Regions from separate parts of the Kribbella sp. NPDC002412 genome, predicted to be linked through region 2. Evidence: riboswitches for the same ligand, from Rfam matches in the RefSeq annotation. Region 2 holds a riboswitch; the other holds the start of a gene.

Region 1 (15,547 bases), on a different contig from region 2:
CGAAGGCCGTCGAGAGAGTCACCTGGGCGCTCGGCCTGCTCGCCGACGACCTGCGTGATCTACACCGCCACGAGGAGGCCCTGGCTGCGTACAGCGAGGTGCTGGACGTCTACCGCTCCGCTGAGGAACCGGACGCGCAGTCGATCTCCGACGCTCTGCAGCCGGTCATCCGCACATTGCGCACGCTCGGACGCCACGACGAAGCACGGCCGCTCGAGGATGAGCTGGCCGCGCTTCAGAAGCAGCGCCCGACCGCAGGGACCTATGTGCTGCGGATCCCGGCGCAGGATCAAGCGTCGTAAGGAGTCCGGGTCAGGATGAAGGTGGCCAGGTTCAGGTGGGTCGAGCCGTTGGTTCGGATCACGCGGAGTTTTTCGCCGGCGAAGTAGCCGTCGCGGCCCTGGTAGAGGTCGGGTCCGAGCGGCGAGAAGCGTGAGGTGAGCGCGCCGGTGAGCTGCAGGATGCCGCCGGAGACGGACATCATCAGCGGTGAGTTGCCCCAGTACCAGTGGCCGAGCAGCTCGGAGCCCTGGTCGAGCGTCGGCTCCGGCACCCACTCCTGCGGCAGCAAGGGCTCGTGGCTGACCAGGATGCGGAGCAGGTCCGGCGGCAGCGACGCCACCCGGCCGTACGTCGCGTTGCCCAGCGTCACCGCACCGATCCGGCGGGCCCGGTCGACGAACAGCCCGGCCAGGAAGCCGGGCATCGAGCCGGTGTGGCCGATCAGCAGGTGCGGGTCGTCGGCGATCAGCCGCAGGCCGAGCCCGTACGACGCGGTCAGCCCCTCCCGCGGATCCGCAGCCGACGGCGCCGCCATCTCCTCCACCGTGTCCCGGCTGAGCACCTCGTAGACCGGATCGATCCAGAACATCGCATAGCGGGCCAGGTCCTCGATCGTGCTCCACAACTGCCCGGCCGGCGCCATCGCACCTGCGTCGTACGCGGGCTCATCGACCAACTGCCCGCTGAACGGATGTACCGAGAACCCTTGCGCGGACGGTCCGGCCGGGAAGTACGACGTACGCCGCATCTCCAGCGGGTCGAGGATGCGCTCCTGGACCAGCTCGAGCCAGGACGCGCCACGCAGCCGGGCGACGAGCTCACCGAGCAGGCCGTAGCCGAGGTTCGAGTAGTGGTGCCGCCGGTCGGCCGGACCGGCGGCCAGCGACTCGTCCATCGCGGCCGCCAGCTGCTCGAACGAGACGCCCGGGTTCCGCTCCCACCACGGGCCTTCCGGCTCGGCGTTCATACCGCCGCTGTGCGCGAGCAGGTGCCGGATCGTCCTGTCGCCGAAGGCGATCCCGGGCAGGTGCTTGCCCACAGCATCGTTCAGCGTCAGCAACCCGTCGTCGCGGCACTGCATCACGAGAACGGCGGTCAGCGTCTTCGTGATCGACCCGATCCGGTACTGCACGTCCGGACCGGGCGCCCCGCCGTCCGCCGTCGCGAACTGCCCGCGCGACCCGGTCCACACCAGCGCCCCGTCCCGGACCACCCCGGCATTGACCGACGGCAACTTCCACTCACTCTGCGCCGCCGCAAGCTCAGCGAACAGCGCAGCGGCGGTGTCAGGGCGAACAGAACTCACTCAAAGGCCTCCGGGGATGGGCAGGAGCAGATGAGGTTGCGGTCGCCGTACGCGCCGTCGATGCGGCGGACCGGCGGCCAGTACTTCGACGTGCGGTCGACCGAGCGCGGGAACGCGGCCTCCTCGCGAGTGTAGGCGTGGTCCCACTTGTCGTTGATGACCGACTCGGCGGTGTGCGGCGCGTTCACCAGCGGGTTGTCCGCGGCCGGCCACTCCCCCGCCGCGACCCGGTCGATCTCGTGCCGGATCGCGATCATCGCGTCGCAGAACCGGTCCAGCTCACCGAGGTCTTCGGACTCGGTCGGCTCGACCATCAGCGTGCCGGCCACCGGGAACGACATCGTCGGCGCGTGGAAGCCGTAGTCGATCAGCCGCTTCGCGACGTCGTCGACGCTGATCCCGGTCTCCTTCGTCATCGGCCGCAGGTCGAGGATGCACTCGTGCGCGACCAGGCCGTTCTCGCCGGTGTACAGCACCGGGAAGACGCCCTCGAGCCGCTTCGCCACGTAGTTCGCGGTGAGCACGGCGGCCTTGGTCGCGGCGGTCAGGCCCTCGGCGCCCATCATCCGGATGTAGGCCCAGGAGATCGCCAGCACCCCCGCGGACCCGAACGGCGCCGCGCTGATCGGGCCGACGCCGGACTCCGGCCCGGCCTGGTCCAGCAGCGGGTGGTTCGGCAGGTACGGCGCCAGGTGCTCAGCGACCGCCACCGGGCCGACCCCCGGGCCACCGCCGCCGTGCGGGATGCAGAACGTCTTGTGCAGGTTCAGGTGGCTGACGTCGCCGCCGAACTCACCCGGCTTGGCCAGGCCGAGCAGCGCGTTCAGGTTCGCGCCGTCGACGTACACCTGGCCGCCGTGGTCGTGGACGATCCGGCAGACCTCGGTGACGCTCTCCTCGTACACGCCGTGCGTGGACGGGTAGGTGATCATGATCGCCGCGAGCTTGTCCGCGTGCTCGGACGCCTTCGCGCGCAGGTCGTCCAGGTCGATCGTGCCGTCGTCGTTGCCCTTGACAACGACCACCTTCATGCCGGCCATCACCGCGGAGGCGGCGTTGGTGCCGTGCGCGCTGGCCGGGATCAGGCAGACGTTGCGGTCCTGGTCGCCGTTCGCCCGGTGGTAGCCGCGGATCGCGAGCAGGCCGGCCAGCTCACCCTGGGAGCCGGCGTTCGGCTGGATCGACACCTTCGCGTAGCCGGTCACCTCGGCCAGCCAGCGCTCCAGCTGACCGATCAGCTTCACGTACCCGGCCGCGTCCTCGACCGGCGCGAACGGGTGCAGGTCGGCGAACTCCGGCCAGGTGACCGGCTCCATCTCGGTGGTCGCGTTGAGCTTCATCGTGCACGAGCCGAGCGGGATCATCCCGCGGTCCAGCGCGTAGTCGTAGTCCGACAGCTTGCGCAGGTACCGCAGCATCGCGGTCTCGGACCGGTGCGTGTTGAACACCGGGTGGGTCAGGTAGTCCGAGGTACGGCGCACCGCCTCGGGCAACGCGGTCACGGACACCGCGCCGTCGTACCGCAGGTCGAAGGCGTCGCAGACCGAGCGGAGCGCGTGGGCGTCGGTCTTCTCGTCGCAGGAGATGCCGACGTGGTCGGCGTCGACGAGCCGCAGCCAGATGCCGTTCTGCCGGGCGGCGTCGACCACGTCGGCGGCGCGGCCCGGGACCCGGGCCAGCACGGTGTCGAAGAAGTTGTCGTGGACAACCTCCACGCCGCCGGCCCGCAGCGACTCGGCGAGCTTGCCGGCGTAGTCGTGGACGCGCGCGGCGATCGCCTTCAGGCCGTCCGGCCCGTGGTAGACCGCGTACATCGACGCGACCACGGCCAGCAGGACCTGCGCCGTACAGATGTTCGAGGTCGCCTTCTCACGGCGGATGTGCTGCTCGCGGGTCTGCAGCGCGAGCCGGTACGCCGGTGCGCCGTCGGCGTCGACCGAGACCCCGACGAGGCGACCCGGCAACGACCGCTCGAGGCCGGTGCGCACGGACATGAACCCGGCGTGCGGACCGCCGTAGAACAGCGGTACGCCGAAGCGCTGCGACGACCCGATGACGATGTCGGCGCCGACCTCGCCCGGCGCCTCCAGCAACGTCAGCGCGAGCAGGTCGGACGCGACCGCGACCAGGGTGTCGCGCTCGTGCGCGGCCTCGACCAGCGGCTTCAGGTCGCGGACCACGCCGCCGGCGCCCGGGTACTGCACCAGGAAGCCGAAGAAGTCGCCCTCGGGCAGGCCGTCGGTGGTGTCGGCGACCACGACGTCGATCCCGAGCGCCTCGGCCCGGGTCTGCACCACCGCGATGGTCTGGGCGAAGCAGTCCGCGTCGACCAGGAACCGGTCCGACTTGCTCTTCTTGTTCGACCGGTGCGCCAGCGTCATCGCCTCGGCGGCCGCGGTGCCCTCGTCGAGCAGCGACGCGTTCGCGGTCGGCAGGCCGGTCAGGTCGGAGACCACGGTCTGGAAGTTCAGCAGCGCCTCGAGCCGGCCCTGGGAGATCTCCGGCTGGTACGGCGTGTACGCCGTGTACCAGGCAGGGTTCTCGACCAGGCGGCGGACGATGACGGACGGGGTGAAGGTGCCGTAGTACCCCTGGCCGATCATCGAGGTGGCGACGTTGTTGCGCGCGGCGAGCTGGCGCAGCTCGTGCAGCGCGTCGACCTCGGAGGCCGGGTCGGGCAGCCGGAGCGCCTCGGCGGACCGGATCGACGCGGGGACGGCGGCGTCCACGAGCGCGTCGACGTCGTCGTACCCGAGAAGCTGGGTCATCCGCGCGACCTCGTCCGGGCGCGGTCCGATGTGGCGGTCGGCGAAGGCGGCCGAGACCTGTGGCGTGTCGTTCACTAGAGGCTCCGTTGCTGACAGTTCTGCCGGTGGCCTCCCCCTCTGTCACGCCCGGTGCGCGCTCCAGAGTCGCCTGTGGCACTCGGTCCATGGGCCTGAGAGGTTCCGGGGAGGAATTGCCCCTTCGGCGCCCGGGTCAGCGGGTCTCTCCCGAGTGCTGTGTACGGCTGTCCCGAGGCTACCAGGAATCGCCGAACAGTTCGGGCAGCAGCCTCCGCGCGACCGGCCGGGCCGCCCAGTCACCGACCGCAGCCAGGAACTCGTCCAGCACTGTGGTTCGGGTCGGTCAGCCGGTCATGCGGGCGCGGCGGCGGGCGGCGAGCTCGTCGTTCGCGTGGTGGTCGCCGTCGTCGTGCCCGTCGGCGCGCTCGGTCGGCAGCTCGGACAGCGAGCCCTCGACCTCCCGCCAGACACCGCCGAGCGCGATCCCGAACACGCCCTGGCCGCCGGCCAGCAGGTCGATGACCTCGTCCGGCGAGGTGCACATGTAGACCGAGGCGCCGTCGCTCATCAGGGTGATCTGGGTCAGGTCGTCGATCCCGCGCTTGCTCAGGTGCGCGATCGCGGTCCGGATCTGCTGCAGCGAGATCCCGGCGTCCAGGAGGCGCTTGATCACCTTCAGCAACAAGACGTCGCGGAAGCCGTACAGCCGCTGCGTGCCCGAGCCGGTCGCCGGGCGAACCGACGGGGAGACCAGGCCGGTGCGGGCCCAGTAGTCGAGCTGACGGTAGGTGATCCCGGCCGCGGCGCACGCCGTCGGCCCGCGGAACCCGACGTCCTCCGGCATCGGCCGCAGGTCGTCGTCGAAGAGCAGACCCTGGACGCCGGCGGTAGCGGCCGCCTCGGCGTGCGCTTCGGACGTCGACTGCGCCGTCAGATCCGTGTCGCCGGTGCGTGTCACGCCTGAGCCTCCCTGGGTACCGACTGGAACGGGTCACATCCGTGGAGTGACAACACCCCACAACTCCTTCAAGGTAAGCCGCCGATCAGGGAGGGTCAACGATCACCGCCCTGGTCCGAGAGCGTGTCGCAACCCTGACCTCAATCGTTACCTTGCGTGCCTTGTACCAGACCGTTCAAATCTGCCACAGCTGACCGGTCAGTAGGTCAGCTCTTGTCGAAGTCTTCCGGGGTCACCTGGTCCAGGAACTCGCGGAACCGCTCGACCTCTTCCTCCTCCTCCACCTCGTCGGCGCCGGACGTCTCACTCTCCGGCACCGGGATGCCGGCCTCGGCCAGAATCTCCTCGGCGCAGAACACCGGCGTCCCGGTGCGCAGCGCCAGCGCGATCGAGTCCGACGGCCGCGCGGAGATCTCGGTCTTGTCGTCGAACACCAGGATCGCCTCGAACACGCCGTCGGTCAGGTTCACGATCCGGACCTGGCTGAGGGTGTGCCCGAGCACCCGGATGGTCTCGGCGAACAGGTCGTGCGTCAGCGGCCGGGGTGGTTCCATGCCCTGCTGGGCGAAAGCGATCGCACTCGCCTCGGCCGCGCCGATCCAGATCGGCAGGTACCGCTCGCCCCCGACCTCCCGGAGCAGCACGATCGGCTGGCTCGAGGGCATCTCTACCCGGACTCCGATTACGTCGACTTCGCGCACACCTTCAGCCTACTCCGCGGGGCAGCCCCGGGCAGGCCCTCGGGTGCGCCGGTGGACAACTCGTGCTTCAGCGCGGGAGGCGGGAGCGGACCAGTGCCGCATGCAACCGGACGGCCAGCGCCGCCAGCTCCTCGGTCTGCGCGGTACGGCGGGGCCCGGTGACCTGCTCGATCAGGCCGGCCTCGCGGTCGGCCGCCGTACGGAACAGGCGCAGGTGCCGCGGCTCGATCCCGTGGCCGGCGAACTCACCGGCGAGCTTGGCGACCAGGATCGCGTCGCCGTCGTAGTGGTTGCCACGGGCCACCACCAGGCCGTGGTTCTCCAGCTGGTCGAGCAGCTCCGGCTCGATACCGGCCGCGGTCCGCAGCTCGTCCCGGGTCAGCCTGAGCTCGGTGCCGTAGGCACCGAAGTCCTCGGCGGCGGGCAGGCCGGGGGTCTCCGGCAGCGAGCTCGGGGCCACCGGCGGGCCCGCGGCCGCCGGGCGCAGGCCGCGGTCCATCGCGGCGAGGTGCTCCTTGATGATGCGCAGCGGCAGGTACTGGTCGCGCTGCGCGGTCAGCACGTACCGCAACCGGTCGACGTCGGCGGCGCTGAACTTGCGGTAGCCCGACGCGGTCCGGGCCGGCGTCACCAGCCCCTCGGCCTCGAGGAAGCGGATCTTGGAGATGGTGACGCCGTCGAACTCGGCCTGCAGCAGCTGCAGCACCGCACCGATGCCCCTGCCGTCGACAGGGCCTTCGGCGGACGGCTCAGGCTTGGCCACTGGCGTAGTAGACCAGCCGGTACTTGCCGATCTGGACCTCGTCGCCGTTGTTGAGCTGGACCTCGTCGATCCGGTCGCGGTTCACGTAGGTGCCGTTCAGGCTGCCGACGTCGCGGACCTTCACGCCGTACGCGTCCCGGCGGAACTCCGCGTGCCGGCGCGACACGGTCACGTCGTCGAGGAAGATGTCGCTGTCCGGGTGCCGGCCGGCGGTGACCACGTCGACGTCGAGCAGGAACCGGCTGCCCGCGTTCGGCCCGCGCTGGACGATCAGCAGGGCGGACCCGGCCGGCAGCGCGCCGACCGCGGCCTCGTCGTCGGCCGACAGCGGCTCACCGGTGCCGGCCGGCTCGGGCTCGACGCCGATCGGGGTGAGCATCGCGGTGTCGGTGACACCGGGCGTGACACCGGGTGCCGCCGGGGTTGCCGCCGGGCGGTCCGCGCCAGGGAGCATCGCTCCGCACTGCGAGCAGAACCGGCTGCCCTCGGAGTTCTCGTGCCCGCACTGGTTGCAGAACGGCATGCTGTGATCCTCCCGATCGCCGGCGGTCCGGCGACGTTTTCGATAGACCCCGTATGAACAAGTGTGGACGCCAAAGCGCGGACCTCAACCCTCTACCAGCGGTTGAGGTCCGGCCAACCTATCAGGAGCCGCCAAGCCCGTTACGGGCGGTGCCCAGGCACCCAGGCGGCCGGTGCGGCTCAGCTCTGGTCGAGCTGGCCCTGGTAGGTCTCGGCGTCCATCAGCGCCTCGACCTCCTCGACGTCCTCGACCTCGATGTCGAGCAGCCAGCCCTCGCCGTACGGGTCGGTGTTGACCAGGTCCGGCTGGTCGGCCAGCGACTCGTTCACCGCGGTCACGGTGCCGTTCACCGGGGCGAACAGGTCGCTCACGCTCTTGGTCGACTCCAGCTCGCCGCAGGCGTCGCCGGCGCGCACCTTGCTGCCGACGTCGGGCAGCTGCACGTACACGATGTCGCCGAGCGCATCCTGCGCGAAGTCGGTGATGCCGACCCGCACCGGTCCGTCGCCGTCGGCCTTCACCCACTCGTGCTCGGCCGTGTACTTCAGGTCTTCGGGGTACACCTTTGGTCCTCTTTCACTCAAGTACAGATCTGTCCGTCAGCTACTTGGTCGGGCTGGGCGCCGGGCGAGCGTAACGATGCTCCTCGGGCGCGTGCAAGGCGGTGATCGACACCTGCGTCAGCTCGTTCACCTCGGCCGTTCCACCCACCTGCGGACCGGTCACCTCACTGACCAGGCCGCCGGGGAAGTTCGCCGCCTCGGCGAGGTTGTGCGACTCGCCGATCGCCTCGATCACGTACGGCGAGGTGACCTTCTGGCCGTCGATCCGGATACCGGGCGAGTCGTCGACGAAGTCGGTGCTGGCCACCACCCGGGCCGAGCCGTTGATCTGGATCGCCTCCGCGCCGGCGTCGCGCAGCTCCTCGATCGCGTCCAGCAGGTTGCTCGAGGTCATCTTGCCCTCGGGGTCGTTCAGCGTGATCCGCACCCCCGGGCCCTGGGCCGGCAGGGTGCCGGCCAGGATGCCGAGCACCCGGACCTGCGCCTCGGCCTGCTCGCGGGCGGTCTGCGCCTTGTCCGCGCTGGACTCGAGGGTGTTCTTGCGCTCATCCAGCTCGGCGATCTCGCTCTCCAGCCGGCGGGTGTTCTGGCCGAGGCCGTCGAGGATCGCGATCAGGTCCTCGCGGCGGGCGTTCTGGTAGCCGTCGTCGGCCCGGTTCACCCGGACCTGGACGACCGCCATGCAGGCGACCAGCGCGAGCACGACGGCGACGATCGCCTGGCCGCGGGACGGCTTGAACCCGGCCTTCAGCCGCCGCCAGGCCAGGTTCGGCGTCCGCGGCTTCTTCGGCTGCGGCATCGGCGTCGGCTCCCCCGGGTGCGCCACCTCCGCGGCCGGCTCGGGCGTCACCTCGGGCTGCTCCGGCTTCGCCTCGGGCTGCACGGGCTTCACCTCGGGCTGCACGGGCTGCACGGGCTTCGCCTCGGGCTGCACGGGCTTCGCGGCCGGGGTCTGGTCGGGTTTGTCGTCGCTCATGTCAGGCCCTGAAGATGTGCCGCCGGATGGCGGCCATGTTGGTGAAGATCCGGATGCCCAGGACGACGACCACGCCCGTGGACAGCTGGGAGCCGACCCCGAGCTGGTCGCCCAGGTAGACGATCAGCGCCGCGATCAGCACGTTGGAGATGAACGAAACCACGAAGACCTTGTCGTCGAAGATCCCGTCCAGGAACGCGCGCAGCGCCCCGAACACCGCGTCCAGGGCCGCCACCACCGCGATCGGCAGGTACGGCTGGGCCCACTCGGGGACGTCGGGCGCGACCAGCAGGCCGACCACGACCCCGATCACCAGTCCGAGTACGGCGATCATCTCGGTCCCACCTTCGCGTAGCGCAACGCGATGGTCGCATCGGCCGGCACCAGCAAGGAGTCCTCCGTCGTGATCGTCATCCGGACATCGAAGTTGCTGACCAGGTACTGCATCCACTGGCCGCCCGAGCTCTGCGCGAACCGGGCCGGCATGGTCGCGGTGTCGCCGATCGCGAGCACCGTGTACGGCGGGGTCAGCGAGCTGTAGTCGACGGTGATCGCGCTGCCGGCGCCGCGGATCGCGGTCATCGAGGTGAGCCGGTGACCGTTCACCGAGATCGCCTCCGCGCCGGAGGTCCACAGGCCGTTGACCAGCTGCTGCAGGTCGACGTCGAGCAGCCGGCCTTCCTTGCCGGCGTCCTTCGCGTCGTCCACCACGGCCTTGATCCCCGGGCCGGTGGCGGCGATCGCGCCGGTCTGCAGCTCCAGGGTGTCCAGCTGCTGCTGCAGGGCGGCGCCCGAGCTGGTGTTGCTCAGTCCGCTGGCCTGCAACCGCCGTACCTCGTCGGCCAGCTGGGTCTGCTGGGTGCGCATCCCGGTCAGCCGGGTGTCGGCCTGGTTGATCCGGGTGATCAGCTCCTTGCGCTGCTTCTCCGCCTCGGGCGCGCTGCGGTAGTTCTGCGAGGCCGCGACCGCGAGCAGGAAGCCGAGCACCAGGGTGGCGGCCACCAGCATGACCCGGTGCCTGGTCCGGGCCGGCTTGCCGTCCTGCTTCGGGCGGCGGGCGGCGACGGCGTAGCCCTCGTCGAGCGGGTGGGCCATCAGGTTGTTGAGCAGCGACATCGAGGCATCGACACGCCTCTTGGGTGGGCCTTCCTGCGGTGGGGCTTGCTGTGTCACGGGTCTACCCGGCCGGGTCCTTGATCGGTGGCACCGTCTGGACCAGGTGGCGCAGCTGAGCGAAGTACAGTGCGCCGGCCCAGTAGTACAGCCCGGTGCCCCAGATCGCGAACGCCCAGCCGAACACCCGAGCGAGCAGGTTCAGCGTGCTGTCGCCGTCACCGAGCAGCAGCAGCGGGAACGCGTACAGCAGGCAGAACGTGGCCGACTTGCCGAGGAAGTGCACCGGCAGCGCGTTGAAGCCGCGGCGGTGCAGGGCGGGCAGGGTGAAGGTCAGCAGCAGGTCGCGCAGCGGCAACGCGATCGCCAGCCACCACGGGATGATGTCGCGCAGCGCCAGGCCGAGCACGGTGGCGAAGATGTAGAGCCGGTCGGCGACCGGGTCGAGCATCTGGCCGAGCCGGGTGGTCTGGTTCATCCGCCGGGCGATCTGGCCGTCGGCCCAGTCGGTGAAGCCGGAGACGGCGAGCACCAGCAGCGCCCAGCCGTCCTCCTCCGGCCCGAGGATCAGCCACAGGAACAGCGGCACACCCAGCAACCGGAGGAAGCTGAGCGCGTTCGGGATCGTCAGTACCCGGTCGGACACTTCCAAGTCCGGCACGCGACCCCTCCCTCTCTCACCCTGATACCCGTCGTAACTCTACTTGTCCGCCCCGACAGGTTTACGCCCGGCCACTCCGGGGCAGCCCCTGCCTTTCCCCTGATACCTGAACGCCGCCGCTCCGTCCCCGCTACGCCTGCTGCGAACCGGTGACCCGATCGATATCGGAGGGTGATGCTTGTGGTGCCTCTACGCTGACCTGAACGGGAGGAGAGCTGGTGAAGTTCCTGGTGCTGATCTACGGGAACCCGGAGTCCCGGAAGGTGTGGGACTCGCTGACCGACGAGCAGAAGCGGGAGGGGATGGCCGGCTACACGGCGTTGCACGAGGCGCTGGCCGTGCGCGGCGAGCTGCTCGCCTCGGAGTCGCTCGACGACCCCGGGCTGACCAAGCAGGTACGGGTCCAGGACGGCCGGGCGCTGACCACCGACGGGCCGTTCGCCGAGGTGAAGGAGCAGCTGGCCGGGTTCTACCTGCTCGACTGCGAGAGCATGGAGCGCGCGGTCGAGATCGTGCCGCAGATCCCGGAGGCGCCGTTCAGCATCGTCGAGATCCGCCCGGTCCGGGACCTCGGCGCGTTGATGTGATCGAGGAGCTGCTGCGCGAGCTCGCTCCCCAGGTGCTCGGGCCGCTGGTCCGCCGGTACGGCGACTTCGACGCCTGCGAGGATGCCGTCCAGGAGGCTCTGCTGGCGGCGGCGCAGCAGTGGCCGGCGGACGGCGTGCCGGACAACCCGCGGAGCTGGCTGATCACGGTCGCGGCCCGGCGGCGGATCGAGGTGCTGCGCAGCGAGGCGGCCCGGGTACGGCGTGAGGAGACGGTGGCAGCGTGGCCGGAGGCGGAACAGTCGTCTTCGGTCGACGACTCGCTGACCCTGCTGATGCTCTGCTGTCACCCGGCGCTGACGTCGCAGTCCCAGGTCGCGCTGACCCTGCGGGCGGTCGGCGGGCTGACCACCGGTGAGATCGCCCGGGCCTTTCTGGTGCCGGAAGCAACAATCGGCCAACGGATCAGCCGGGCGAAGGCGAAACTGCGGGACGCCGGCTTCGCGCTGCCGCCGGCGGACGAGCTGCCGTCGCGGCTGGCCGCCGTACTGCATGTGCTGTACCTGATCTTCAACGAGGGGTACACCGCGTCGTCCGGTGCGTCGCTGCACCGGGTCGAGCTGAGCGCCGAGGCGATCCGGCTGACCCGGCAGCTCCGGGAGCAGTTGCCGGCCGAGGGCGAAGTTGCCGGGCTGCTGGCGCTCATGCTGCTGACGGACGCCCGGCGACCGGCCCGTACGACGGCCGACGGCGCGCTGGTGCCGTTGCCGGAGCAGGACCGGTCGCTGTGGAACGCCGACGCGATTGCCGAGGGCACCGAGCTGATCGAGTCGACGTTGCGCACGGCACCGGTCGGGCCGTACCAGTTGCAGGCCGCGATCGCCGCCGTACACGACCAGGCTCGGCGTGCCGAGGACACCGACTGGCGGCAGATCCTGATGCTGTACGAACTGCTCGAGTCCGCCGCGCCCGGGCCGATGGTGACCCTCAACCGGATCGTCGCCGTCGCGATGGTGCATGGGCCTGACCGCGGGCTCGCGCTGCTCGACGACGTGGATCCGGCGTTGAAGGACCATCACAGGGTGGCCGCCGTACGCGCGCATCTGCTGGAGCTGTCCGGCGACCTGCCCGCTGCCCGGGCCGCCTACCAGCAGGCGGCCCGGCTCACCGGCAGCGTGCCTGAGCAGCGCTATCTGCAGTCGCGCGCTGATGCCCTCTGAGGTGGGTCAGAATCGACCAGTGCAGACACCGGAAGCGACGTACGACGATCTGATCGATCGGGTTGACGTGTTCTACGAGCAGGGCTCCTACCGGGAAGCTCTGGATGTGCTCGACGAGGCCGACGACTCGGTGCTCCCGTGGCTGGCGGAGCTGACCCACACGCGCGCTTGTCTCCTTGGCGTGCTCGGTCGACCGGCGGAAGGCCTGGCTGTACTCCAGTCCGCCGCTGCGGCCGGCGCCTGGTGGGACGAGTCGCTTCTGACCGAGGACGACGACCTGGCGAGTCTCCAGGAGCTGCCGGGCTTCACCGAGCTGCTCGACATCTCTCGAAGGCAGCGCGCAGTCACGCCTCCTGCGGCACCGATCTTGCAGCTGCCCGATGGTGCGGTGCAGGGCGTCGTGGTCGCGTTGCATGGTGCCGGGCAGCGGGCTACGCGTGCGGGGCGCGACTGGGCGAGTGTGACGTCACTCGGCTACGCGCTCCTGTGTGTGGAGTCGTCGCAGCAGATGTCACCGATGTACCGCACTTGGCCTTCTCCGGAACAGTCTCGTGACGATGTGGCTTCGGCGCTCGCCGCGTTGCCTGCGGACCTGGAGTCGCTGCCTCTCGTCGCGGCTGGGTTCTCCGCAGGTGGTCGGGTGGCGCTCGACTGGGCTCTCACCGCACAGCCGCGGTCTGTTGCCGGCGTCGTCGTACTGGCTCCTGCGCTTCGGCAGCTGCCGGATGCCGCGCAGGGTGCGCTGGAGCCGGCGGTGGTGTTGATGGGGACGGACGACGAGCTGCGTGACGTGGTCGAGGAGGCTGGTGAGCAGCTGCGCGGGTTCGGGGTCGCGGTGGAGTGGTTGCCGGGTGTGGCCCACGAGTTCCCGGCGGACTTCGCGGATCGGCTCGCGCAGGTGTTCCGGAAGTAGAGCGTCCGGAACCCGGGCTAACGTGCCAGGCATGAACAGGGTGAACGCGCCGATCGAGGCGGAGCAGTTGACCGTCGTCCCCGCGAACGAGGCGTCCTGGGAGGATCTGCAGGCGGTCTTCGGGACCGCCGACGCCGGCCACTGCCAGTGCCAGCGGTTCAAGATCCGCGGCTGGATCTGGCGCGACTCCACCCAGGACGAGCGGACGGCGATGCTGCAGGACCAGACCGCTTGCGGCGATCCCGCCGCCCCGGCGACCAGCGGTCTGGTCGGGTACGTCGACGGCACACCGGCCGGCTGGGTAGCGGTCGAGCCGCGGACGGCGTACCCGAAGCTCCGCACCTCCCGCATCCCGTGGACCGGCCGGTCGGAGGACAAGGACGACGACGGGGTCTGGTCGGTCACCTGCATGGTCGTCCGCAAAGGCTACCGCGGCCGCGGCCTCACCTATCTGCTTGCCCGCGCCACCATCGAGCACGCCCGGACGCGCGGCGCCCGGGCGCTCGAGGCCTATCCGATGGTCACCCAAGCCGGCAAGCAGATCACGTGGGGCGAGCTGCACGTCGGGCCGCGCCAGGCCTTCGAGGAGGCCGGCTTCAAGGAGGTCACTCGGCCGACCGTGCGCCGTACGGTGATGCGCATCGACTTCTGATCCTCCGCTTGGAACCTCGGCCCGGGCCTCGCCTGTCTATACCGTGAGAGGGGTACGGGGAGAGCGGGTGGCTTGAGCGACGACTTCAGCGAGTACGTGGCGGCGCGTTGGGCGGGGCTGGTGCGCTCAGCCGTGCTGGTGCCCGAGTGCGGCGGCGTCGACCACACCACCCGGCTGTCCAGAGCCGTGAAGGCCCTGGCCGAGGACCCGGACCTGGCCGAACTGCGGGGAACCCGATGAACGAGTCCAAACTGACCGACCTGCTCGACCGCGCCGCCGAGCGCACCACCGTCGGGCCGCCCCCGATCGACGCGATGCACGCCCACGCCACCCGAGTACGCCGCCGCCGCACCGTGGCGGTCTGTGTCACCGCCGCGGTCGCCGTGGTGGCCGCAGCCGGCGGCACCGCCCTCCTCACCAGACCCAGCGCCTCGGTCACCCCACCACAGGTCGCCTCCACCAGCCCGCAGGTCGCGCCCACCGAGACGCGCTTGGTAGGCCTAGGCCACGCCGCGATCCCCATCCCCAAGAACTGGGGCACCGATCGAACGCATTGCCTCACGCCCTATCAGGACACGGTCATCCTCGCCCGAGACGGGCATCTGTGTGCGACGCCCCGTCCATCGGGTGTCGAGAGCGTGCAACTGGGGCTCGGCACTCCGACGCTGTTCGAGTTCACCGCCGACGAGAACGTCGAGATCGACGGGGTCCCCGCCGAGCGCCAGCGCACGACCTGCACCGACGAGAACATCGGGGAGGTCAGAACCTGCTCGGGGGTCGTGCGCATCCCGTCGCTGGACACGTGGTTCTGGGCCGAGTCGTCCACGAACGCCGCCGAGGTCGATCGCATCCTCTCGTGGATCCAGATCGTGCCCAACCGGGTCGGCGTGCCGGACGAGCAGGCGGTTCGCGGAGGGAGTGGATCGGAGCGTGCCGGCCAGACGTACGCCGCGGCGCTCACCAGACTGGGTCTGACGCCGAAGATCCAGCCCAAGAAGTCTTCGCACTACCTCCCCGGCGACGTCTTGAGCGTCTCCCCCGCGCCCGGCACGATGCTCGCACCGGGCGCGACCGTCACCCTGACCGTCGCCGCTCGCTGAGAGCTTCCAGGGTGGTGAGGTCGCGGAGGGCGAAGCGGTAGTGCTCGCACTCCTCGTCCATGAGGACTCCGAGGCAGTCTGCGACTGTGCGGTCTTCCTCGGGGTAGCCGGGGGCGGGTGAGCGTGGGCAGCGGCGGCCGAGGGCGGTGTCGGTGAGATCTTCGAGGACAGCGCTGACTACTGCTTGCCGGTCGGCGCGTGCTTCGATGACCTCGCCGTACGCCGGTTTGGCGTCGAGGTCCATGCCCAGCGTCGCGGCGTCCGCGGGGTTGTAGGCGGTCTGCGGGAGTGCGAGCGGGTGGAACGGTCGGTCCTGGTCGAGGATCGTGCGGCTCACCCAGGAGTCGGTGATCCAGATCAGGTGGCGCAACGTCTCGACGAAGGACCACTCGTCCGCGACCCGCTCGTGGCGAACGGACTCGGGCAACCGCTCGGCTCGGGCGGTCAGCTCCGACCACAGCCCGTCCAGCGTCGCCCACATCGCA
Region 2 (15,547 bases):
GGATGGAGGTCAGGACGCCGCCTAGCGTCGGCGGGTCCGGGTCCTCGGGGTCGTCCGGGGTGGTCGGCGGGTTCGTCGGGGTCGTGGGCGGCGGGTCGTTCGTGGTCGGCGGCTTGGTGGGCTGCGTCGTGGGGTTGCCGGTCGTCGTCGAGATGGTCGGCTTCGGCGGCACCTTGGTGGCCGGCGGCTGGGTCGGGTCCTGGTGGTCGACCAGCTCAGGAGCCGGCTTCGGCGTCGGGCACGGGGTGGCAGGCTGACCGTCGGTCGTGACGACGGCCGGCACCGTCGTCGTTGTCGTTGTCGAGGGCAACGGAGGGGTCTCGCCGGGAGTCGGCGGCTGGGTCGGGACCGGGGTCTCGGAGCCGCGCGGGACGGTCGGGCCGCCGCTGGTCGGGATCCGGCTGGGCTCGAGGCCGGCGACCGGGTTGGCCGGCTCCGGGCCGCCGCCGGGCAGCGGCAGGAAGGCGGCACCGATCCGGGGACCGCCGAGCAGGGCGATCAGCAGCAGGACGGCGTACAGGAGCAGTAGGCCGCCGGCCGCGAACCCGGCCTGGCGCAGCCGCTGACGGTTGTGCCAGGGCGGACGGGCCATCGCGGCGGGGATCGGTTTCACAAGTCCCGCAGGTTATCGGTTGATCCAGCGCTTGAAACAGCCCTTGGAAGAAATTCCACGCTAGATCGCAACTATTCGGCAATTTCGTTCCGGTACGCATTCGTAGAATTGCACTGAGTTAGCTGAGGACGCGCCAATCCGCCGGGCAGCACGTCATTTCCTGTGGAACCCTGCTCCCATGTCTGCACTGGTGCTGCTGCACGGTCTCGGAGCCAACGGCCGGGTCTGGGACGCCTGGCCGCAACCGCGGTTCGCCCCCGACCTCCCCGGACACGGCGCGGCGGCGGCACTGCCGTCGTACACCTTCGGCTCGATGGCCGCCGCGGTCGCCGAGACCCTCCCGGTACGGCGTGCCGTCGTCATCGTCGGCCACTCCCTCGGCGGCGTGATCGCCCTGGAACTGGCGAGCGGCCGGTACGGCATCGAGGTCGACCGCGTCGTCGCGGTCGGCGTGAAGGTCACCTGGTCGGACGACGACCTGGGCCGGGCCGCCGCGCTGGCGCAGAAGCCGATCGCGTGGTTCGACACCCGGGAGGACGCGGCCGCGCGGTTCCTCAAGGTCTCCGGCCTGCAGGGGCTGGCCGACCCGAGCGACCCGGTGGTCGAGCACGGCCTGACCGAGGTCGACGGGCGCTGGCGCCTGGCGATGGATCCCGGCACGTTCGGTGTCGGCGCTCCCGACATGCCGAAGCTCATCGCGGACTGCAAGGCCGACCTCGTCCTGGCCCGCGGCGAGGGCGACCCGATGAACACCGACGACGAGCTCCGCGCGCTGCACGACCAGGTGGTCGTCTACCCGGGGCTCGGGCACAACGCCCACGTGCAGGACGCGGGTCTGCTCAGCACTCGATGACGTTGACGGCCAGGCCGCCGCGGGACGTCTCCTTGTACTTGATCTTCATGTCGGCGCCGGTCTCGCGCATCGTCTTGATCACCTTGTCCAGGGTGACGACGTGCACGCCGTCGCCGTGCATCGCCATCCGGGCCGCGTTGATCGCCTTCACCGAGGCCATCGCGTTGCGCTCGATGCACGGGATCTGCACCAGCCCGCCGACCGGGTCGCAGGTCAGGCCGAGGTTGTGCTCCATCGCGATCTCGGCCGCGTTCTCGACCTGCTCCGGGGTGCCGCCGAGCACCTCGCACAGGCCGGCCGCCGCCATCGAGCAGGCCGAGCCGACCTCACCCTGGCAGCCGACCTCGGCGCCGGAGATCGAGGCGTTCTCCTTGTAGAGCACGCCGATCGCGCCGGCGGTCAGCAGGAACCGGACGGCGCCGTCGTCGGTCGCTCCCGGGACGAACCGCCGGTAGTAGTGCAGCACGGCGGGAATGATGCCCGCGGCGCCGTTCGTCGGGGCGGTGACGATCCGGCCGCCGGACGCGTTCTGCTCGTTCACCGCCAGCGCGAACAGGTTGACCCAGTCCATCACCTTGAGCGGGTCGACCGACCACGGATCCGAGCTCAGCCGGGTGTGCAACGCGTGGGCCCGCCGCGGCACCTTCAGGCCGCCGGGCAGGATCCCCTCGGTCTCGCAACCCTCGCGGACGCAGTCCTGCATCACCTGCCAGATCCGCAGCAGGCCGTCGTGGATCTCCTCCTCGGTCCGCCAGGCCAGCTCGTTCGCGAGCATCACCTCGCTGATCGACAGCTGCGACTCACGGCACCGGTCGAGCAGCTCGGCGCCGGTGGTGAAGTGGTACTTCAGCGAGGTGGTGTCCGGCACGATCCGGTCCCCGGCGGCCGCGTTCTCGTCGACCACGAAGCCGCCGCCGACCGAGTAGTAGGTGCGTTCCCGCAGCACCTCGCCGTCCGCCGTACGGGCGGTGAACATCATCCCGTTGGGGTGGTACGGCAGTGCCTTGCGCCGGTGCATGGTCAGGTCGGTGTTCTCGTCGAAGCGGATCTCGTGCACGCCGGCGAGCAGCAGCCCGCCGCGTTCGCGGATCGTCTCGACCCGGGCGTCGACGGAGTGGGTGATCACGGTCTCGGGGTCCGCGCCCTCGAGTCCGAGCAGGACGGCCTTGTTGCTGCCGTGGCCGTGGCCGGTCGCGCCGAGCGAGCCGAAGAGCTGGGCCTCGACCCTCGCCGTGCGGGCGAGCAGCCCGTCGTCGGCCAGACCGAGTGCGAAGGTGCGGGCGGCGCGCATCGGGCCCACGGTGTGGGAGCTCGACGGGCCGATCCCGATACTGAACAGGTCGAAGACGCTGATCGCCATCGTGTGGAGGTTCCTTCCGGTCGCCGTTGACCGTTTGGTGTCCTCCCCGCTCTGTCAGACGGACGTCTTCCAGAGGTGCCTCGCCCGTACGGTGAAGGTGCCTGAGAGATTCTTGGGGAGAGTTGCTCCTACGGCGCCCGGGTCGTGCCCGGGACTCTCCCGCACGGGTTCATGCGGCTGTTGAGTTGACTGACGTCCGTGACGGTACGGCGGCCTCCCGGCCGACGTCAATCCGGCCCGTGCGCACCGCCCAGATCTCGAAGAACCAGGTGAACAGCGGGGGAACGCTTGCTGCCAGGGCGGCCAAGGTGACCGGCCAGGACCAGCGCAGCGGGCCGCGCACGACCAGCACCGTGAGCACGTAGACGATGAAGATGCCGCCGTGGATCGGGCCGAAGATCCGCACCCCGAGCTCGTTGTCGGACAGCACGTACTTGAACAACATGCCGATCAGCAACCCGGTCCAGGAGACCGCCTCCGCGATCGCCACCCACCGGAACCACACCGCATGCTTTGTACTCATCAGCGACCGACCCTAACAAGTCCCCCAAGGCGCACCCGGGGTCGGCCGGGGGCTCGTCCCCGATGTGGCCGAGCAAACGGTTGCCGAGGATCGAGGGAGTCCGCAGACAGGAGATCTCCCGCATGAGATTCAGACAACGCGCCCTGGCGTCCGGAGTGGCGCTTGGTGTCGCGACCGCCGGCCTGGTGACGCTTCCGGTGTCGGCAACTGAGCCGAAAACCCAGCTGCAGTGGGCCGACTGCAAGCCGGAAGGCAACGACAAGCCGGAGGTGGTCAAGGGCTCGCAGTGCGCGACCCTGCAGGTCCCGGTCGACTGGCACGACCCGGACGGACCCACGTTCGGTCTCGCGATCGCCCGCCGTACGGCGAAGAACCCGAGCGACCGCGTGGGTGTGCTGGTGTGGGGCCCGGGTGGTCCCGGTGACTCCGGTGTCGACCGGGTGAAGACCGGGATGAGCCGGTTCAGCCAGCCGGTGCAGGACCGGTTCGACGTGGTCAGCTTCGATCCGCGCGGCATCGCCCGGAGCAACCCGGTGAAATGCTCGGCCGCGCTGCTGGCCAAGCAGCCGTCGCCGATCATCAAGAACCCGGCCGAGTTCGCCGCGACGATCCGCTACAACCGCGACCTGGCCGCGGACTGCCGATCGAACACCGGCCCGGTGTTCGATCACCTCGACACCTGGCAGACGGTCCGGGACGTGGACGCGGTTCGCGCCGCGCTGGGTGAGTCGGCGATCTCGTTGCACGGCAGTTCGTACGGGACGCTGCTCGGGGCGCAGTACGCCGAGACGTACCCGAAGCGAGTCCGGGCGATGGTCGTGGAGAGCGTCGTCGACCACAGCGCCGACTCGACTCGCTCGTTCCTCGACTCTCAGGCATGGGCTGCCCAGGACTCGTTCGACGGGTTCGTGAACTGGTGCGACGCGGCGACGGCTTGCGCGCTGCACGGTCGGGACATCCACGCGGTGTGGGCGGACTTGCTGGCCCGGGCGGATCGCGGCGAGGTACCCGATCCGCAGAAGCCGACGCTGCCGGTCACGCCGTACTGGCTGAGCTTCAACGTCTTCCGCGCGCTCTACGGCCCGCGCTGGACCGACCTGGCGACCATGCTGAAGACGCTGGACGCCAGCGCCCCGCCGATCGGTCAGCCCCCGGTCCCGACCGGCCTGGCCTCGAACACGCTCGCGGTCTTCTGCCAGGACTGGAACCTCCCGGTCCGCAACTACCAGGAGTACGCCGGCCTGCTCACCCGCCTGGCCCGGAACAACCCCGACATGCGCTACCCCGGCCAGCTGATGGCCGTCTCGATGTGCCTCGGCCTGCCGGCGGCGGACAACCCGCAGCACCGGCTGAAGGTCCGCGGCCTGGACGACCCGATCCTGCTGATCAACGCACGCCACGACCCGGCCACCGGCTACATCTGGGCGCGTAGCGTGGAGCGCCAGCTCGGCCGGTACGGCGTCCTCCTCACCTACGAGGGCTGGGGTCACGGCAGCTACAACAGCAGCCCGTGCATGCAGAACACCGTCGACGCCTACCTGCTCACGCTCGCCGCCCCGAAGCGCGGCACGAGCTGCCCCGCTGTGCCACCGGTGTAGGAACTGCCCCGGGCAGGCGTCTCCCAACCAGACGCCTGCCCGGGAGTCGTCAGACCGGTACTCCGGTCACCTCGAGCACGCGGTCGAGGTGGTCGCCGCGGACCATGCGGCCCGCCAGCAGGCGCAGCTCGGCGCACGCGGTCTCGAGGGCCTGAGTCTGGGATCGGCAGTTGTCGACGTACCAGAACGGGTCGTCGGGCTGCGGATCGTCGGCGTCGTCGATGTCGGCGTACCAATGCCGGTCGCCGTAGTGCACCACGCGCACTCGCAGGTTCATCTCACTACCCCCGTGTCCCCAGGAAACCGGAGTCCCCCCGGGCTCCAGCTCGGCCGCCTCGGCCCCGGCGCGTGGTCGCGACCCCCCACTCCACGCGCCGGGCCGAGTTCGACCCTCCCCCGCTCGCTACATCGTTGCCGACGGCCTCGGTGTTACTGCTTGTGACGAATAATTTTGGGTGATTTCGCGGCTACCGCGCGTTGAGGTGTGACTGGGTCCAGTTCTCCAGGCCGTCGGCGGTGATCGGCAGGTCGGCGGTGAGGATCTCGAGGCGGTCGGAGTGCACCACCACGTTGTCCTCGATCCGGATCCCGATCCCGCGCAGCTCCGGCGGCACGGTCTCGTCGTGCGGGTGGAAGTACAGCCCCGGCTCGACCGCCAGCGCCATCCCCGCCTCGATCTCGCCGGCGAAGTACGCCTCCGGCCGGGACGCGTCGCAGTCGTGCACGTCCAGGCCGATGTAGTGCCCGGTGCCGCAGACGATGTACCGGCGGTGCTGCTGGCCGTCCGGACCGAGCAGCTCGTCGAGCGACACGTCCAGGAGGCCCCAGTCCCGCAGTCCTTCGGCCAGCGTGCGCAGGGCGGCGTACTGGAAGGCCCGGTACGGCGCTCCGACCTTGACGGCGTCGAGTGACGCCAACTGCGCCTTGTGGACGAGGTCGTACACCTGCCGCTGGGCGTCGGTGAACTCGCCCGTCGCCGGGAAGGTCCGGGTGACGTCGGCCGTGTAGAGCGTCCGGGTCTCGACACCGGCGTCGAGCAGGATCACGTCGCCCTCGTTCACCGGGCCGTCGTTGCGGACCCAGTGCAACACCGGCGCATGCTTGCCAGCAGCAACGATCGAGGCGTAGCCGACGCCGTTGCCGGCGGTCCGCGCGCGCCGGTCGAAGGTGCCCTGCAGCCACCGCTCACCACCGCCGCGGATGGCCTCCGGCAGTTCCTTCGCGACGTCGCCGAACGCGAGCACGCTGGCCGCGACGGCCTCGCGCAGCTGGTCCAGCTCCCAGTCGTCCTTGATCCGGCGCAGCTCGGCCAGCGTCTGGCGCAGCGAGTTCCCATCGGTCGGCGAGGTCCGGACCAGCGCGTCCAGCAGCGGCTCGACCCCGGGCGTCGACAGCATGAACGGCACGGCGCCGCGCACCGCGGCCGGGAGCTCCTCGATCGGGCGGCAGGCGATCTGCAACGCGTCCGACCAGTCCTTCAGCCCGGGCACCGGGCCGACCCACAGCTCGCCGTCGCGCGCGTTCGCGAAGAAGTCGGCCTCGTCCGGACCGGCCGTCTCCCGCAGGTACAGCGTCGAGTCGCCGTCCGCCGACATCACCAGTACGGCGCCCTCGGCCTGGCAGCCGGTCAGCCAGACGAAGTCGCTGTCGGCCCGGAACGCGTAGTCGGTGTCGTTCGACCGGACCGGCGCCCGGCCGGCCGCGACCGCGATCCGCCGCCCCGGCAACGCCGCGGCCAGCTTCTCCCGGTGCCCGGCGGCCGCCTCCGCCAGCCCCTCGGGCACGGTCACCGAGCGGTCCACCGGCCCCCAGCCACGCGAGATGAACTCCCGGAACCCCTGGGAGTCGATCGGGCGGTAGGACTTCGGTGTGTCGTCGGTCCGGTCGTCTTCGGTCATGTGCTGAGCTCCCCTTTGCAGCTGACGGTTACAGCCATCAACTCAGGTGAGAGCAGGGCCGCGCAAGCCCTTATCCGAAGTCGTGGATCAGCGTGCCCGGAACGCGTCCAGCAGGCCCTGCTCGGAGTCCAGGAGGTACTGGTGGAGGTCGGCCGCCGCCTGCTCGTACTTCCGCGCCTCAAGCAGCTCGAACAGGCCGCGGTTGCGCGCGATGTACGGCTCGTGCAGCTCCTGCGGTGTCGCGATCACGTGGAAGAGGAGCCGCAACTCCGCCAGCAGCCGGCCGGTCATCGCGTTCATCCGGTCGCTGTCGGCCAGACCGATCAGGTGCTGGTGGAAGCGCATGTTCGCCGTACCGACGGCTGCCCAGCGGTCGGCGAGCGCGGCCGCCTCGGCCGCCTCGACGTCGTCCTGCAGCGGCTCGAGCCGGCTGGCCGGCAGCTCCGGGTCACGGTCGGCCAGGCCGCGTACGACGTCTACCTCGAGCACCCGGCGCAGCCGGTACAGGTCCACCACGTCACGCTCGTCCAGCTCCGGCACGAACACGCCGCGGTGCAGCTTGTAGACGAGCAGCCCCTCGTGGGTGAGCAGCCGGAAGGCCTCACGCAGCGTGTTGCGGCTGACCTCCAGGACCTCGGTCAGCTCGACCTCGGACAGCTGCGCTCCCGGCGGCAGCGCACCCTCGGTGATGCTGCGGCGCAGGATGTCGGCGGCCCGCTCGGCGGAGCTGCTGCGGTCCAGCCGCGCGACATCGGCTGCGACGCTCCGCAACCACGCCTGCCGGCCCTCGTCGACCTCACCCGTGCTCATCACCGCATCATCGCCCACCCGAGGCGTTCAGGGGAAGTTTAGTAGAACAAGACTCTTGCAGGATTGTTGAACAATCTCTACTCTCGTGTCATCCGGCCATCACTCACAGCCATGGAGACCATCCCGACAGCACTCTGCCGACCAGGAGCCACCGCCATGTCCATCCGCATGTCAGTCCGTACCGCTCGACCGCGCAAGCCACCGATGCGCCGACCGACCAGCAGGCCGGTTGCTCGCCGTACCAATCCCTATGCCCGCCGGCTCACCCCAGCGGCCGGGCGGAAGACGCCGGACAGCGCGATGAAGACCGGGACCCGGTCGACGCTGATCGGCGCCGTGTTCCTGATGGCGACCTCCGCGATCGGTCCCACGGTCATCACCCAGACCGCGGTGTTCACGGTGTCCCTCGGCGCGGCCTTCGCGTTCGCCGTCGTCGCCTCGGTCCTGGTCGACCTCGCGGTGCAGCTCAACGTGTGGCGGGTGATCGGCGTCTCCGGGCGCCGGGCGCAGGAGCTCGGCAACCTGGTCGCGCCCCGACTCGGCACGGCGATGGCCGCGCTGCTGTTCGCCGGCGGGCTGGTGTTCACGATCGGCAACGTGTCGGCCACCGGGCTCGGGACCGACGCGCTCCTCGGCCTCGATCCTTCGTTGGGCGCCGCCATGTCCGCGGCAGTTGCCATTGGCATCTTCTTGGTCCGGCGTGCCGGGGTCGCGCTCGATCGCGTGGTCGTGGTCCTGGGCAGCTTGATGATCCTGGTCGCGGGCTGGCTGGCGTTCGCCGCCGGCCCACCGGCCGGACGGGCGTTGCGGAACGTCGTACTGCCCGAGCAGGCCGACGTCCTCGTCGTCATCACCCTGATCGGCGGCACGATCGGCGGCTACGTCATGTACGCCGGTGCGCACCGGCTGCTCGACTCGGGGGTGAGCGGGCCGCAGTACGTCCGGCAGATCAGCCGGGCCTCGGTCGCGGGGATCCTGATCACCGGGTTACTGCGTGCTGCCCTGTTCCTCGTGATCCTCGGTGTCGTCGCCGGTGGTACGACGCTCGACCACGCGAACCCGGCCGCGTCGGCGTTCCAGCATGCCGCTGGTGAGTTCGGACTGCGTGCCTTCGGGTTGCTGCTCTGGGCGGCCGGGGTCGCCGGTGTGATCGGGGCGGCGTACACGACCGTCACCTTCGTCACCTCGCGGACGACGACTCCGGACCGGACCCGGACGACGCTGGTCGTGCTGTTCATCGCGGTCAGCGCGGTCATCTACCTGTCCCTCGGTACGGCGCCGGCGAAGGTGATCGTGTTCGCGGGAGCCTTCAACGGGCTGCTGTTGCCGCTCGGAATCGGCGTACTCCTGTGGGTCGCGTGGCAGCGCGCCGACCTGCTGCGTGGGTACCGGTATCCACGACCGCTGCTGGTGCTGGGCGGCGCCGCCTGGCTGCTGACCATCTACCTGGCGGTTCGATCGGTGAAGCCGCTCTTCGACCTGTTCTAACTTGGAGGAGTGTTCATGGACCTCAACGCGGATCTGGGCGAAGGCTTCGGATCCTGGCCGATGGGTGACGACAGCGCGCTGCTGGACGTCGTCACCAGTGCCAACGTGGCCTGCGGCTTCCACGCCGGCGACCCGTCGATCATGCGCCGGGTGACCGGCCAGGCGGTCGAGCGCGGGGTGGCGATCGGGGCCCACGTCGGGTACGCCGACAAGGCCGGCTTCGGGCGCCGGTTCGTCGACATCGAGCCGGCTGCCCTCCGCGACGAGGTCGTGTACCAGATCGGCGCTTTGGACGCGTTTGCCCGGGTTGCGGGTGACAAGGTTCGGTACGTGAAGCCGCATGGGGCGCTGTACAACACGATCGGGCACCACGAGGAGCAGGCCGCGGCGGTCGTCGGGGCGGTCGTCGACTACGACCGATCGCTGCCGGTGCTCGGCCTGCCGGGGTCGGCGTGGCTGCGCCTGGCGGCCGACGCCGGGCTGACCGTCGTACATGAGGCCTTTGCGGACCGTGCCTACACACCCGCCGGGACGCTGGTGTCGCGGCGCGAGGCGGGGTCGGTGCTGCACGACGCGGACGAGATCGCGGCCCGGTGTACGGCGATGGCGACCGGGCAGCCGATCCGGGACAGTGCGGGTGGTGAGCTGAAGGTGGAGCCGGCGTCGATCTGCGTGCACGGGGATACGCCGGGCGCGGTCGACATCGCGCGGCGGGTGCGCTCGGCGATGGAGGGGGCGGGCGTGACACTGAGCCCGTTCAGCCGGTGATGCGGATCCTGCCTTCCGGCGACCACGCCCTCCTGGTCGAGCTCGACAACCTCGACCAGGTCCTCGGCTACTACACCGCGCTGGCGGCCGATCCCCCCGCCGATGTCGTCGACATCGTCCCCGCCGCCCGCACCGTCATGGTCACCACCACCGGAGGCCTGGATCTGTTGGCGCGTGCCTTGCAGGCGGTCGAACCCTTGTCCGGAAGCCAGGTCGCCGGCGACCTGATCGAGATCCCGGTGAGGTACGACGGCGAGGACCTGGCCGATGTCGCCGACCTCCTCGGCTGCACCGTGGACGAGCTGATCGCCCGGCACGCCCAGGAGGAGTGGACCGTAGCCTTCTGCGGCTTCGCCCCCGGCTTCGGCTACCTCACCGGCGCCCAGGCGTGGGACATTCCACGACGGAAGTCGCCCCGGACCAAGGTGCCCGCCGGCGCAGTCGCGTTGGCCGGGGAATTCAGCGGGGTGTACCCGCGGGAGTCTCCGGGGGGCTGGCAGCTGATCGGGCGGACGGACGTGAAGATCTTCGACCAGGAGCGGGAGCCGGCAGCCCTGTTCCACCCCGGCCGCCGGGTCCGGTTCGTCGACGCAGGTCGTGGATGAGCAGCCTCACCATCCTCGAACCGGGGCCTTTGGCAACAATCCAGGACGGCGGCCGGATCGGCCAGGCGTCCCTCGGCATCCCCACGTCCGGCGCCTGCGACCGGACGTCGTACGCGCTGGCGAACCGCCTGGTCGGCAACACCCCTGAAGCCGCGGCGATCGAGGTGACATTCGGTGGTCTCGTCCTGCACGCCGACACCGACCTCGTCGTCGCCATCACCGGTGCGCCCTGCCCGGGCGTGCCGCTCAATGCACCGACCATCCTGAGGGCCGGCGAAGTGCTCCACTTCGGGCCGCCGCGTACCGGTCTGCGCACGTACGTCGCCGTCCGGGGCGGGATCGCCGTACCGCCGGTGCTCGGCTCGCGCTCCACCGACCTGCTCTCCGGCCTCGGGCCTGCGCCGTTGACCGCCGGGCAGACGTTGCCCGTCGGCTGCGACTACGGCCCGATGCCCGGTGTCGACCTCGCCCCGGTCGCGGATCCGCCTGGCGACGAGGTCGTCGTACGCGTGACTCCCGGGCCGCGTCGGGACTGGTTCACCGATGCCGGGTGGGAGTCCTTCACCACCCAGTCGTACGTCGTCAGCAGCAACAGCAACCGCGTCGGTGTCCGCCTCGAAGGCACGCCCCTAGAACGGTCCCGCGAAGGCGAGCTCGCCAGCGAAGGCATGGCCCTGGGCGCCGTCCAGATCCCCCCGTCCGGCCTCCCCGTCATCTTCCTGACCGACCACCCCGTCACCGGCGGCTACCCCGTCATCGCCTACGTCACCACCGCCACCCTCCCCACCTGCGCCCAACTCCGCCCCGGCCAACCCCTCCGCTTCAGCACCTGATCCACGCGGCCTCCCCGGGCGATCGGGCGCCGTCTAGGCCGGGACGGCCTCGATCACGAAGACATCCCCGGTGGTCGGGATCGTGCGCGAGAGGTCGAAGCCGGCCGCGGCCAGCAGCGCGCCATACTCGCTCGACGTACGCTCCTGGCCGCCGGCCATCACGAGCATCGTCAGGTCGGACAACGCCGTACGCATCGCATCCTGCGACAGGTCCAGCACCTGTTCCACCAGCAGCAACCGACCGTGCGCTGGCATCGCGCGACGGCAGGTGCGCAGGATCTCGATCGCCTCCGCGTCGGCCCAGTCATGAATGACGGCCTTGAGGATGTAGACGTCGCCGTTCGCGGGCAGGGCCTCGAAGAAGCTCCCCCCGACCACCCCGCAGCGCTCGGCCACGCCGGCCGCCGCCAGCAACGCGCGGGCGCCCGACACGACCTCGGGCCGGTCGAGAAGTACGCCGTCCAGCGACGGATAGCGCGCGAGGATGGCCGCGAGCAGCAGTCCCCGACCGCCGCCGACGTCGACGACCGTGCCGAACCGGCCGAAATCGTAGGCGTCCGCGACAGCGTCCGCGATCATGCGGGAGATTGCGGTCATGGCTCCGTCGAAGAGCTCCTGTTCATCGGGATGCTCGGTCAGGTACTCCCACAGCGGTACGCCGTGAGCCGCCACGAAACCGCTCTCGCCGGTGCGAACGCAGTGCTCCAACTCGCCGTACGCCTGCCAATGGAACGGGCGGCCGACCATGCGGGCCCACCCGGCGACCGACCGCGGCGCCTCCGACCGGAATGCGTCGCCGAGCTCGGTGCACGCGAACCTCTCGCCCTCGACCCCGACGTAGAGCCCGACCGCGACCAGCACCCGCATCAGACGAGCCAGCGACCGCGGGTCCGCTGCGGTGGACTCGGCCAGTTCGGCAACACTTCGCGGGCCGTCGGCGAGCAGGTCGCTCAGTCCGAGCCTCGCCGCGACATGCACCGCTTGTGCGACCTGGTGTCCGGTGATCAACCGGTGCAGCTGCTGCGCAACATCCATCTGAGCCACTCCTAAGGCGGTGTACTGTCCACCACTTTCCGCCCAAGCCTTAAGCCGTCCTTAAAGGACGCGGCGCTCCCACACGGGCCTACACACCGGCCCGGAGCGTGTCTGTGCGGTGTCAGAGCGGTGTCAGTCCGGACCCGGATGGTTGCTCCATCACGACAACAAACCCAAGGAGCACACACACCATGTCCATCACCCTGACCGACCAGGACAAGACCACCCTCGCCACCGCCGCCCACGGCGCCGTCGCACTGATCGCGGCCGCCGGTCTCAAGTCGGCCGGTAAGATCGCCGTCGCTGGATCGCTCGCTCTGGCCGCCGCGACCGGCCCGGTCGGGCACGCGCTCGCCGACAAGCAGAAGGGCGTCAAGCTGAACGGCAAGACCACCGCCGAGATCGCCGACACCGTGCTGCCGGCCCTGACCGCCTCCATGAGCCTGCTCGAGCAGCAGGACCCCGCCGAGGCCGGCAACTTCCGCAGTACCGTCCTCACCGCGATCGAGGCCGGCGCCCGCGCCGAGCGCGGCGGACCCGGCCCGGCCCTGACCGAGATGACCCGCAAGATCACCGAAGCCCTCGACGCCGCCTGACGGCTTCTCGTCAGCCGACATCATGGCCCGGCCCAACTGCCTGCCGTCGACCACCCCGAACGACTCGAGGTGGTCGACGGCAGCAGTCGTCAGACGCGAAATCCAGATGGCGCCCACCGGGAAGCTGGCGGTGTCGCAGCCGCGGTCGCAGCCCGAGCAGTTGCCGCAAGCAACGAACCTACGGCGGTCAACGCAGCGGCGCCGACGGCCAGGACACCCCTTGCCCACCAGCGCACTCGCCGACGCCACGAGAAATGTCGGTGGCTACCGGTAACGTTGGCGGTACGAAGAGAGAGCGGGGGCGCATGAGCGACGCAGAGCATTCCGAGGCCGATCAGGTGTCGCATGATCCGCACGAGGCGGAGGCGCTCGAGACCGTCATCATCACCGCGGTGGTGACGGCAGCCGTGGTGCCGTTCGTGCAAACCCTTGTGCAGAGGGCGGCCGAGGACTCGTACGACGCCGTACGCAACCTGCTCCGCAAACGGTTCCGAGAGGCGCGAGTGGCGAGCAAGGAGCCGGCCGGTCCGGTGCGGCCACTGCTGGTGGTGAAGAACGACGATCCCGGCCTCGACGTGAATCTCTACGCCCAGCCCGACATGGACAACGCGGCGATCCGCGCGTTGGCGGAGCTGGATCTGGGTGCGGCGGCGCATGGCCGGTCGAAGAAGCTCCGCGTCTACTGGGACGGACAGGCCGGCCGCTGGCAGATCGACGGAGACTGACGACGAGGAGAAGCCTGTGCTGGTCGGAGCCATGTCCGAGGACTGCTATCACTGCGTCGCCTTCCGGGAGATGGCCGGCCGGGAAGAGCTCGGCGACTTCATGAAGAGCGTCAAAGGCACCGTGTGCCCGTCCTGCCGGGTGAAGACGCAGACCTTCTGGCTCGTGATGGACTCCGCCGACGTGAACGCGATCAGGTCCGGCAACGTCCCGGCGTCCGGAGCGGCGGGAGCGGGCTTCGAGAGGTTCGGCACGCCGAGTCCGGCGGGGCGCCGGCACTCCTCGGCGGCCGCGGGGATCCTCCGCGCCCAGGTGTCCGGAGCCGCCGATCGCCAACGGCGAGCGACGCTCGAGCGGATCTCCGACCGCTACCGGGCCGAGTTCGCGTTCAAGGGCGGCGAGCAGGCGTTGGAGGCGGGCGACCGGGCGAAGGCGATCGCGGCGTTCACCATCTGCGCCGGCACCGCCAAGCCTGAAGCGCACCGCGCGGCCTTCCGGCTCGGCGACCTGGCCACGGAAGACGGCCGGAACGCGGATGCGCTCAAGTGGTACCGCCGTACGGCGGAGTCGGACGAGCCCGAGATTCGGGCGATCGGCTACCTCTACCTCGGCATCGCTCTGCGCCGGACGAGCCGATGGGACGACGCGCTCGCCGCCTTCCGATCAGCCGTGGCCTGCGGACCGACCACGGCTCATGGCCTGGCCGCCTACCGGGTCGGTCAGGTGCTCGAAGACCTGGGCCGGCGTGCGGAGGCGAAGGACGCGTACGACGTCGCCGTCGGCCTCAAGGCCCCTGGATCGGCCGAGGCCGCGCTGGCCCTGGGCGCGCTCGAGGACGAGGACGGCAACTGGGAAGCCGCCCGCAAGTTCGCGGAGTACGCGTACAAGTCCGACGAGGAGCACGTCAAACAGACGGCAGCCTTCAATCTGGCGCGGTACTGGGAGCAACGCCGCAGGCGCTCGAAGGCCCGCAAGTACTACGAGATCGCCGCGCGGGGAGCTGATCGCTGTCTGGCGGCCCGGGCGGCGGCGATCCTCGCAGCGAGCCGATGACCACGGCGATCGAGCAAGAGTACCGCGACCTCCTGCGTCACGAGGGTTTCGGACAACTGCTCGAACCACCGAGCCGAGCGGACGTCCGGCGGTTCGTCGAGCAACTGTCGGCGGCCGAACGGGAGTTCCTGCGCGAGCCCGTCGACGAGTACCTCACGAACGGCTACGTCGCGCGGTACGAGAATCCGTACGACGACCTGCACGAGCAACTGCGGAACACGTTGCGCGAGACCGGCCTCGAAGTACCAGGCGCCGTGTACGTCGGCGAGTATCCGCATCAGGCATACAACGCGCAGGCCCGGCGGGCTCGCCACGGCACCTTGATCCTGCTGAACACCGGCCTGCGGACGCTGCTCGATCGCGTCGCGGTCGTGCTCAGCGCGTCGCTCCTCACCTTCGACAGGCAAGCGGACGGCAGCCGGCGGACGGAGCACCCGACAGCCGAGCAGAATCGGCTCCGCGAACAGGCCCGGGTCATGCTCGCGGAATCGGTCGTCGCCTACGTCTCGGGAGGAGCAGTCGATGCACCGGCACGGATCCGGTTGCCCATCACCGAGCGGCAGGCGTTCGGTTTCCTGATCATGAGGTCGGCTGAGAAGTTCACGGTCGGCCACGAGCTCGGTCACCTGCTGGCCGGTCACCTGCACGCACCTCCGGGCGCCGCCGGTGTGAGTCGCGAGTTCGAGGCCGACGAGCTGGCCGCCCTGTTGCTCCTGCGCGAGTTCACCCCGGCAACGCCGTTCCTGACCAAGGCCGTCACCGCCGCCGGCCCGTTCCTCTTCCTCGCCGTC

Evidence for each region. A riboswitch is a leader RNA that binds a small molecule or an ion and turns the genes downstream of it on or off. The one in region 2 is predicted to bind glycine.
Region 1: linked by a shared signal. The riboswitch ahead of gcvP (aminomethyl-transferring glycine dehydrogenase) and the one ahead of ACWCOV_RS12890 (L-serine ammonia-lyase) in region 2 are both predicted to bind glycine.

The regions. Positions count from the first base shown of each region.
Region 1 covers NZ_JBSFBL010000006.1:121,847-137,393, forward strand. Annotated here, with positions in the region: gene ACWCOV_RS07050 (tetratricopeptide repeat protein) at 1-302, shown strand, start outside; gene ACWCOV_RS07055 (serine hydrolase domain-containing protein) at 290-1,588, opposite strand; gene gcvP (aminomethyl-transferring glycine dehydrogenase) at 1,585-4,356, opposite strand; glycine riboswitch at 4,505-4,594, opposite strand; gene ACWCOV_RS07065 (MerR family transcriptional regulator) at 4,718-5,332, opposite strand; gene ACWCOV_RS07070 (bifunctional nuclease family protein) at 5,539-6,033, opposite strand; gene ftsR (transcriptional regulator FtsR) at 6,101-6,796, opposite strand; gene ACWCOV_RS07080 (FHA domain-containing protein) at 6,783-7,319, opposite strand; gene gcvH (glycine cleavage system protein GcvH) at 7,499-7,882, opposite strand; gene ACWCOV_RS07090 (DUF881 domain-containing protein) at 7,923-8,858, opposite strand; gene ACWCOV_RS07095 (small basic family protein) at 8,860-9,192, opposite strand; gene ACWCOV_RS07100 (DUF881 domain-containing protein) at 9,189-9,974, opposite strand; gene ACWCOV_RS07105 (CDP-alcohol phosphatidyltransferase family protein) at 10,036-10,632, opposite strand; gene ACWCOV_RS07110 (YciI family protein) at 10,851-11,219, shown strand; gene ACWCOV_RS07115 (RNA polymerase sigma factor) at 11,216-12,397, shown strand; gene ACWCOV_RS07120 (alpha/beta hydrolase) at 12,417-13,310, shown strand; gene ACWCOV_RS07125 (GNAT family N-acetyltransferase) at 13,342-13,962, shown strand; gene ACWCOV_RS07130 (hypothetical protein) at 14,035-14,202, shown strand; gene ACWCOV_RS07135 (PASTA domain-containing protein) at 14,199-15,062, shown strand; gene ACWCOV_RS07140 (DinB family protein) at 15,037-15,547, opposite strand, start outside.
Region 2 covers NZ_JBSFBL010000012.1:124,248-139,794, reverse strand. Annotated here, with positions in the region: gene ACWCOV_RS12900 (hypothetical protein) at 1-613, opposite strand, end outside; gene ACWCOV_RS12895 (alpha/beta fold hydrolase) at 792-1,466, shown strand; gene ACWCOV_RS12890 (L-serine ammonia-lyase) at 1,453-2,826, opposite strand; glycine riboswitch at 2,906-2,998, opposite strand; gene ACWCOV_RS12885 (DUF3817 domain-containing protein) at 2,996-3,349, opposite strand; gene ACWCOV_RS12880 (alpha/beta hydrolase) at 3,472-4,947, shown strand; gene ACWCOV_RS12875 (hypothetical protein) at 4,997-5,224, opposite strand; gene ACWCOV_RS12870 (aminopeptidase P family protein) at 5,415-6,845, opposite strand; gene ACWCOV_RS12865 (GntR family transcriptional regulator) at 6,933-7,655, opposite strand; gene ACWCOV_RS12860 (NRAMP family divalent metal transporter) at 7,812-9,143, shown strand; gene ACWCOV_RS12855 (LamB/YcsF family protein) at 9,159-9,911, shown strand; gene ACWCOV_RS12850 (5-oxoprolinase subunit B family protein) at 9,911-10,516, shown strand; gene ACWCOV_RS12845 (5-oxoprolinase subunit C family protein) at 10,513-11,349, shown strand; gene ACWCOV_RS12840 (methyltransferase) at 11,383-12,384, opposite strand; gene ACWCOV_RS12835 (hypothetical protein) at 12,576-12,980, shown strand; gene ACWCOV_RS12830 (hypothetical protein) at 13,286-13,705, shown strand; gene ACWCOV_RS12825 (tetratricopeptide repeat protein) at 13,722-14,756, shown strand; gene ACWCOV_RS12820 (hypothetical protein) at 14,753-15,547, shown strand, end outside.